Regions from separate parts of the Bacillus methanolicus genome, predicted to be linked through region 1. Evidence: riboswitches for the same ligand, from Rfam matches in the RefSeq annotation. Region 1 holds a riboswitch; the other holds the start of a gene.
The links. Region 1 has a riboswitch for FMN ahead of ribD (bifunctional diaminohydroxyphosphoribosylaminopyrimidine deaminase/5-amino-6-(5-phosphoribosylamino)uracil reductase RibD). Riboswitches for the same ligand answer to the same signal wherever they lie in the genome.

Region 1 (4,427 bases):
GGGTTATTCGTTAACAGCCTCATCTTCCTGACGCCGAGATCACGAAGCATTTGGGCTCCAATTCCATAGTCGCGGAGATCGGCCTGAAAGCCAAGCTTATGGTTGGCTTCCACAGTGTCATAGCCTTCTTCCTGAAGTTTATAGGCTTTCAATTTATTAATAAGGCCGATTCCTCTGCCTTCCTGCCTCATATAAAGAAGTACCCCTTTACCTTCTTGCTCGATTTGCTTAAGAGCTGCCTCAAGCTGCGGACCGCAATCACACCGATAAGAACCAAAAACATCTCCTGTTAAGCATTCCGAATGAACTCTGACAAGAATCGGTTCATTTCCATCGATTTCGCCTTTTATTACAGCGATATGCTCTTTTCCGTCCAGTATGTTCGTATAGCCGACTACTGAAAAACTGCCGAATTCGGTCGGCAATTGGATTTGTACTTCTCTTTTTACTAGTGAATCGTGATCAAGCCGATACTGGATTAAATCCTGGATCGTAATTATTTTCAAGCCGAATTTTTCTGCAATCTCCTCTAACTTAGGCACGCGTGCCATCGTGCCGTCTTCATTCATGATTTCGCAGATGACTCCGGCAGGTTTGGCGCCGCACAGTCTAGCTAAATCAACAGCTGCTTCCGTATGGCCGGCCCTTCTTAACACACCGCCTTCTTTGGCGACAAGTGGAAAAATATGGCCCGGCCGTTTAAAATCAAATGGCGACGCATCATCTTCAAGCATCTTTTGAACTGTCAATGAGCGTTCAAAAGCACTGATTCCTGTTGTTGTATCCATATGGTCAATACTGATCGTAAAGGCCGTTCCATGCGTATCCGTATTGACATCACTCATTGGATTCAATTGTAATTTTGAGGCCAATTCCTCTGTAACAGGAACACAAATTAGCCCCCTACCCTCTTTTGCCATAAAATTAATTACTTCCGGGGTTGCATATTCGGCAAGTACTACAAAATCGCCTTCATTTTCCCTGTCCTCATCATCGCAAACAATTACTACTTTTCCTTGTCTCAAGTCTTCCAGCGCTTCTTCGATTTTATGGAACATTCTGTTTCCACCTTTCATTTACATAAAGCCATTTTCTCTTAAAAGATCGAGTGTGACCCTGCTGTTTTTATCCTGCCCGTTTTTCTTTTCCATAATTGAATGGATGTATTTTGCCAGCATATCGAATTCGATGTTCACCTTTGCACCCGGCTCTTTCATACCGAGCACGGTTTCACTATATGTGTGCGGAATTAACGAAACCGTTATTACGTTATCTTTTATTCCAAAAATCGTTAACGATGTTCCATCAATGGCTATTGAACCTTTTAACATTGTATATACCGTCCCTGAAGGCGGCACATCAATATCCACATAAACAGCATTGTCCTTTTTCTCTTTACGGAGAATTATTCCGGTTCCATCCACATGGCCCGTAACAAAGTGCCCGCCAAAACGTCCATTCGCTGCCATCGCTCTTTCAAGGTTTACGCTTGAGCCCGTTTTCAATTCGGCAAGTGTTGTAGAATGGTACGTTTCCGGCATGACATCAACGGCAAAAGAAGACGAAGTATAATCGGTTACGGTTAGGCAAACACCGCTTACGGCAATACTGTCTCCAAGGTTTACATCTTCAAGGACTTTTTTGCCCTCAAGGACGATTCGTAAAGCTTCCCCGCTCTGGGTGATCCTTTGCACCTTTCCTATTTCTTCAACTATTCCTGTAAACATTTTTATCACCGTCCGTTCTTATCGGTTTTGCGGTTATTTTAATATCCGGGCCGATACGCTCTACAGAAGTGAACTCAAGCTTTTCAGCCTCCCGAACAAAGTCCAGGCCTTCACCGCCAATTGCCGGAATCGCATCAATGCCTCCGATTATTTTCGGTGCCACATAAAAAATCAGCTGCTGAAATGCTCCAGCTTTCATAAAGGAAGCATGAACCTTTGAACCGCCTTCTACAAGTACGGACATGATCCGCCTTTTGCCAAGCACCGTTAAAAGCTCATTAATATCAATTCGGTCTGTCGATAGCGGAACAACTTCTGTTCCTAATTCTTGCAGTTTGCCAGCTTTTTGCCGATCGAGTTCATTTCCGGTTATAATGATCGTTTTCGCAGTCTTATCTTTTATCACATTCGCATCAAGTGGAATTCGCAGATGTGTATCTAAAATAATTCGAATGGGATTTTTTCCGCCTCGGGGCAATCTGGTGGTTAAGAGAGGATTATCTTTTAGGACGGTTTGAATGCCGACGAGAATCGCGTCGTGTTCATGGCGTAATTGGTGGACATCACTTCTGGCTTGAGTGGATGTAATCCATTTGCTGTCACCTGTTTTTGTTGCTGTTTTTCCATCTAATGTGACAGCTGCTTTTAATGTGACATATGGCTTTCCTGTTTGAATGAAATGAAAAAACGGTTCATTGATAGAATTCGCTTCTTCTGTGCCGACACCCACTTCAACCTCAATTCCGGCCTGCCTTAATTGCTTGACTCCTGATCCGGCAACGAGCGGGTTAGGATCTAAAGTGGCAACGACAACTCTTTTGATTCCTGATGAGATAATCAGCTCGGTACATGGCGGGGTTTTTCCATAATGGCTGCACGGCTCAAGTGTTACATACAGATCCGCACCTCGTGCATTTTCGCCTGCTGTGCGAATGGCGTGAACTTCTGCATGCGGCGTCCCTGCTTTAAGATGGGCGCCCATTCCGAGAATCTCGCCATTTTTCACAACAACCGCCCCCACTGTTGGATTGGGGCTTGTTTGGCCGACGGCAGCACGTGCCATGGAAAGCGCCAATTTCATATACTCATAATCCTGCATGCCTGAGAACCATTCCTCCTTGTTTTTTACATAGCCAGAATCGAGAAATGACACCACTCATTTTCAATAAAAACGAAATCCCCGTACACGAACATGTACGGGGCCCAAATACGCATGCCTAAATAAGCGTTAAAAAGGAGATTTTTTAACGCAAAACTTCCTTCTCCCATCCAGACTTTAACTGTCGGCTTTGGAATTTCACCAAATCCACCGTTTCCGATTTAATCGAAAACGGGTCACGGGCTAAAGAGGACATCCTCTATCACCGCCGGTTAGGAATTTCACCTGACCCCGAAGGAAACCCTATTCGATTTTAAAGTTATTCTAACATATTATAGGTCTTAATTAAAATGAAAAGTTTATGAATAAATAATTTGAACTAAATATATTAGAGACTCTCTTGAATTTATGGAAGTCTCTTTATTTCTTTTTCAATAAATTGTTCATTCATTTCACCTATAATTCTGCTGCGAATGACGCCGTCTGAATCAACAAAAAAGCTTGTCGGGTATGATAATACATCATACATGGATGATACTTGATTTTTTTCATCCATTGGAACCGGAAAAGTCAAACCATGTCTCTGAATAAAGCGAACAGGATCCTCTTTTCTTTTTTCAGTAACTGTTGAATTAACTGCTATAATCACAAAGTTTTCGTCTTTATATTTTTCATAAAGCTTCTGCATATGCGGCATTTCTTTTTTGCATGGCGGACACCAGCTGCCCCAGAAGTTAAGGAGGACTCTTTTTCCCTTGAAATCAGCAAGCTGAATTTCATTTCCGTTTATATCAGCAAGGGTAAAATTGGGAGCCTTCTTTCCGACGTCTATTCCTTCCGGCAGCTGATCCGGGTTTTTGATCTTCTCATATTTCTCAATTTTTGGTCTTTGGTTTTTCTCACGGACCAATGTTTGATCTGCTATAAATAATAGGAGAACAGCAGCTGCTGCGAAAATTAGCCATTTCTTCATAATTGAGGCACCTCTTTTGTTGGAAACATGAATGGCTGTTTTATGAACCGGTTTTCGGCTTTATCGACCAGTTTTGGTGATTTATCGACCACTTTCCATGGTTTATCAACCAGTTTGCAAATTTATCGACCAATTTTCGAATTCGACCACCTTACATTTTTTATCAACCAGTTTGCAAATTTACCGACCATTCACAAATTCCATCATACTATATCTATGAAAAACGCGGAATCGATGTTAATGATTTCGATATCTGTATTGTTGGACGAGGAAACTGATAACGGCAATTTTTTCTTCCTTTGTTGCCAGGTGATGAAATGAAATAATCGGTGTGTTTGGATCTCTGAAATATTTTCCCCATTCAAGCGGCATCCAGCCTTTTTTATATTCACAAACAGCTTTCCCTGCTTGGTTATAAAAATTTATCTCCTCGTTCAATTCCGAATGAATCGAACAGAACATTTTTTTCCTATCTCCTAAAGCAAATTCGCCTTTCTTTCGATTCTTTCTTAAATACAGACCTAATAATTCATCGTTTTCATAGATCTTAATGTATCTGTCTTTCCCGCTTCCAACATGTATGCGTGCCGCTAATTCTCCTTTTTCATTATACAAACCGTACATGCCT
Region 2 (4,427 bases), 200 kb from region 1:
CTTGGCCCATAATTCTCAATAAAGGTTGCTCTTATTGTATAATCACGTACATCGCCTTTAATTGTGACAGAAATACAATTCGAATAACCGAATGTATTCGAAGATATTTTTTCTCCGACTGTAACTCCACGTTCCTTTGCTGTAAGCATGGCATTCACTTCATTCACATTTGCATCAATCCTGTTTTCAAAAAACCCTGAAAGTAATGCTTTTGTTAAGTAGGAAGTTTCAAGATCGACAACTGAACCTGAATAAGTAACAGAAATTTCATTGACGCCTTCTTTGACGCATTGAGACAGCATCGATCCTATCTGTTTTGCTAAATGATGGAACGGCCGTATTTTTTCATATATATCTTTTGACATAGCCGGCAGATTAATTGAGTTTAAAACTGGTTTGTCTTCAAAAAACATCTTGACTTCTTTCGCAACTTGGGTTGCAACATTTAGCTGTGCTTCTTTTGTTGAAGCACCAAGATGCGGAGTAACAATCACATTGTCAAATTTAAATAAAGGATTTTCCCCTGGCGGCTCTGTTTCAAAGACGTCTAGAGCAGCACCGGCAACATGCCCGTTTGCAATAAACTTGGCAAGTGCCTTTTCGTCAATAATGCCTCCTCTGGCACAGTTCAGGAGATAAACACCTTTCTTTGTTTTGCTTAATGTTTGTTCATTTATAAGCCCTTTTGTTTTAGGAGTTAAAGGTGTATGCACGGTGATGATATCAGCATTCATTAATACATCATCGAGTGAACCTGCTATTATTCCCATTTGTTGTGCGCGTTCTTTTGTTAAAAATGGATCAAATACATGAACGGTCATGCCAAAAGCTTTTGCCCGTTTGGCAATTTCTGAACCAATCCTGCCCAAGCCGACAATGCCAAGTGTTTTACCATATAGCTCAGTGCCGACAAACGCATTCCTTTTCCATTCCAAATTTTTAACCGATTGATGAGCCTGTGGGATATTCCTCATCAATGACGCCATCATCGCAAAAGTATGCTCAGCAGCTGAAATCGTATTCCCGTCAGGAGCATTCACCACAATGATTCCCCGTTTTGTAGCAGCCTGGACATCAATATTGTCAACTCCTACACCTGCACGGGCAATGATCTTTAATGACGGCATTTTTTCCATCAGTTCTTCGTCTACTTTAGTAGCACTTCGTACTAATAGAGCCTCAACTTTGTCGAGAGGAACTTCCGGATCGTCCACTTTTTTCTGAATGATTTCGGCATCTTTCATTTCAAGCAATGGCGCTAGTCCTTCCTCACTGATCGAGTCTGATACTAAAATATAGTGCATTTCCATACCACCTGTCTATGTTTTGAAGAACAATTTTCTGCTATTTTACAAGACGAACATTTATCTGTCAATTTAAAATATTGTTCCGTTTTATATTGTAAACTTTTTAAAGTTTGAATGGACAATATTTATCACTTTTTTGAAATTTTTTTGAACTATCCAGAACTTAATGATTTCATTATTTAAAGAAAGAATGTTCGGTTTTTAATGCAATCCGAATTTTTAAGTTACAATACTTCCAAAAAATAATTTTTCTCAGTATAATAAGTTTTGAAAAATAATATGATCTATCTTCGGGGCAGGGTGAAATTCCCGACCGGCGGTGATGAGACATTCTCTAAGCCCGCGAGCCTAATCGATATGATTTAGGCAGGATTTGGTGAGATTCCAAAGCCGACAGTATAGTCTGGATGGGAGAAGATGGAGGTTCTGCGGACGTTCAAAAAATATAGGAATTTTGAACGTTTATTAAGTGTGCCTTCCAAAACTCCCTTAAGAGATTTCTTAAGGGAGTTTTCATTTTTAACGGGCTGCACTTAATGCTGAACCTTTCTTCCTTCAATGAGATGGATCTCAAAAGGAGAGAGGAACATGAAAAAATTAAACACGAAGACTCTAGTTACGGTGGGAATGCTCAGTACGATTGCATATGTATTGATGCTGTTGAATTTTCCGATTCCGCCATTTCCAAGTTTCTTATTGATCGATTTCAGTGATATACCTGCACTGATAGCTGCACTTGTATTTGGACCGGCTGCCGGGATACTTGTTGAATTAATAAAAAATATTCTGGATTATTTGATGAAAGGGAGCCCAACAGGCGTACCTGTAGGACATATTGCGAATTTTGCGGCCGGAATCATCTTTATCTTGCCGACCTGGTTTGTCTATAACAAACTTAAAACGAAAAAAGGCATGACTATTGCTTTGGTGACCGGAACTTTTGTAATGGCTGTCCTTATGAGTATTTTAAATTATTTTTTCATTTTGCCGGCCTATACATTTTTCTTAAACGCACCTGCAATGTCTGCTCCTGAAACGAGACAATTGATTGTAACGGCGATACTGCCATTCAATATTGTAAAAGGCTTACTTTTGTCAATCGTCTTTATGCTGATCTTCTCGCGCCTGCAATCGTGGATCGGCAAGCAAAAAGTTTATGAAAGTGCATAATAATACCACAGGGCAGCTTATTAAGACCAACAAAGTGTGCACCTAATAAGTTGTTCTTTGTACCCAAAAAGGATACCGGATTATAGGTGATCGAATGGTATAACAGATGATTGAGGGAGAATAGTCTTGATTCTCCCTTTTTTTATTGTTTAGGAAATTATAAATTTCATACGTTGTGTATAACTTTGAATGAAGTTTCGTAATCTGGCTCCACAAGGAACGCTACGGAAGCGATACTTCGCACGAAGAAAAGCGTTAGCTTTTCGAGGAGCGCCCAGCCCCTCGAGGTCACAAGCCAAATCACTCCAGAGTCTATCGACTCTTGCGTGATTCGTCTTGTGCTTGTCGGGGCTAAGCGGGGCGCTTCCGCTTTTTGTTCTTAGTTCATTCGGACAAATCCTTTGTTATTTGACCGAAATCTTACACAAGACAGAAGTACACAAAGTAAACCATGAAAAATTCTGGCAATAAAGATAGTTTCCATGAAAAATAAAAACCCCTTCTAAAAGAAGGGGTGCCAGTAACTTAACGATAAAGTTTTATCAAATTCTTATTCGAATTTTGTTGGGTCGCCATCGAATGGTTCGTCTGCAACTTTAATGGAATCAGTTGGACAGCCTTCGAAAGCATCCATCATATCATCGATCAAAACATCAGGAATTTCTACGATGCCTTGGTTATCATCAAGAGTTACATATGCAATGCCGTCGTCATCATAATCATAAATATCCGGCGCTGCAGCTCCACATGCACCACATGCGATACATGTTTCTTTGTCAACAATTGTATATTTTGCCATGAAAAAAAACCTCCCAGTTAAATAAACGAGTTATTCTATCGTCATCCATCTAAAATAATGGAGCCGTATTCCACAACCCTATTGTAAAACTGTGTAAAGAACTTTTCAATAGAAAATCTATTGAGAATGCTTATCATAACAAGGCTTTTTCATTTATACCTTTCTTGATAAAACATTAATCATATTCATGTTAAAATAAATGAACAGGAAAAGGATCAAATAAATTTTCTTACATTATTAATTATTACCAACAAAATGAGGAAAAGTCATGAAACATAAATTTTGTAAGGATAGGTGATGAAATGACGGCCACCTACCTGGAATTAATCATTTTATATTGCTTAAAAAAAATTAACGGAGAGAGAACCATTTATTCAATTTATCATCTCTTGAAAGGGAAAAAATCATCCCAGACGATACAGGATACCCACTTGTTTCAGCTTCATCCATTCTTTCAAGCTTTTCCATCTATTACAAGGATTGAGATTGAAGAAAAGGTTGGAAAATTTGAAAGAGATGGCTGGATTGAAAAAATGAATGACCAATATTTTTTTTTAACGGAAAAAGGAAGAGATATGCTTGATGAAGAATTTCGAAGAAAACCCGTCCCCGAATTTTTAAACGGGTGGAAATATCACAATGTCACGGAACTGTTTTGGGAGCGCCTGTCCCTTTTTATTCAAGTATGCTCGAACTTAATCAATCGCAAGCCGGATTTTGTTCCCGTCCATAAGAAAAAAGAAACTCTTGTCTGGCTGAAGAATTTTTTAGCGAAACAAGAAAAAGATCGATTCCACCTTTCTGAACAGCTTTACAAGGAGTTAACAGATTGTTTCGAAGCAAATCATCAAATCGACCCTGCCATCCTTGTCATAAGGTTCACCGGTTATAACAGAATTGGGCTAACGGAAAACCAAGCAGCTGAAAAACTGGGAATGGAACAGACATATTACCGCGTATCTTTCCTAAACCTTCTTCACTATATGATTGAAACGATTACAAAAAGACCTGCCAGGTTTCCGCTATTACACTTCATTATACCGGAGGCAGGCAAATTCGTACCGCTTACCAATTCGGCAAAAAAGACATATGAGCTTCTTAATTCCGGCATGCCGATGGAAAAAATAGCGCGAGTAAGAAATTTAAAAAAG

Region 2: linked by a shared signal. The riboswitch ahead of C0966_RS08800 (ECF transporter S component) and the one ahead of ribD (bifunctional diaminohydroxyphosphoribosylaminopyrimidine deaminase/5-amino-6-(5-phosphoribosylamino)uracil reductase RibD) in region 1 are both predicted to bind FMN.

What each region holds. Positions count from the first base shown of each region.
Region 1 covers NZ_PNFF01000001.1:1,546,879-1,551,305, forward strand. The annotation lists gene C0966_RS07685 (bifunctional 3,4-dihydroxy-2-butanone-4-phosphate synthase/GTP cyclohydrolase II) at 1-1,058, opposite strand, end outside; gene ribE (riboflavin synthase) at 1,077-1,727, opposite strand; gene ribD (bifunctional diaminohydroxyphosphoribosylaminopyrimidine deaminase/5-amino-6-(5-phosphoribosylamino)uracil reductase RibD) at 1,708-2,826, opposite strand; FMN riboswitch at 2,981-3,129, opposite strand; gene C0966_RS07700 (redoxin domain-containing protein) at 3,233-3,799, opposite strand; gene C0966_RS07705 (hypothetical protein) at 4,037-4,427, opposite strand, start outside.
Region 2 covers NZ_PNFF01000001.1:1,750,646-1,755,072, reverse strand. The annotation lists gene serA (phosphoglycerate dehydrogenase) at 1-1,304, opposite strand, end outside; FMN riboswitch at 1,590-1,730, shown strand; gene C0966_RS08800 (ECF transporter S component) at 1,896-2,477, shown strand; gene C0966_RS08795 (ferredoxin) at 3,028-3,276, opposite strand; gene C0966_RS08790 (helix-turn-helix domain-containing protein) at 3,579-4,427, shown strand, end outside.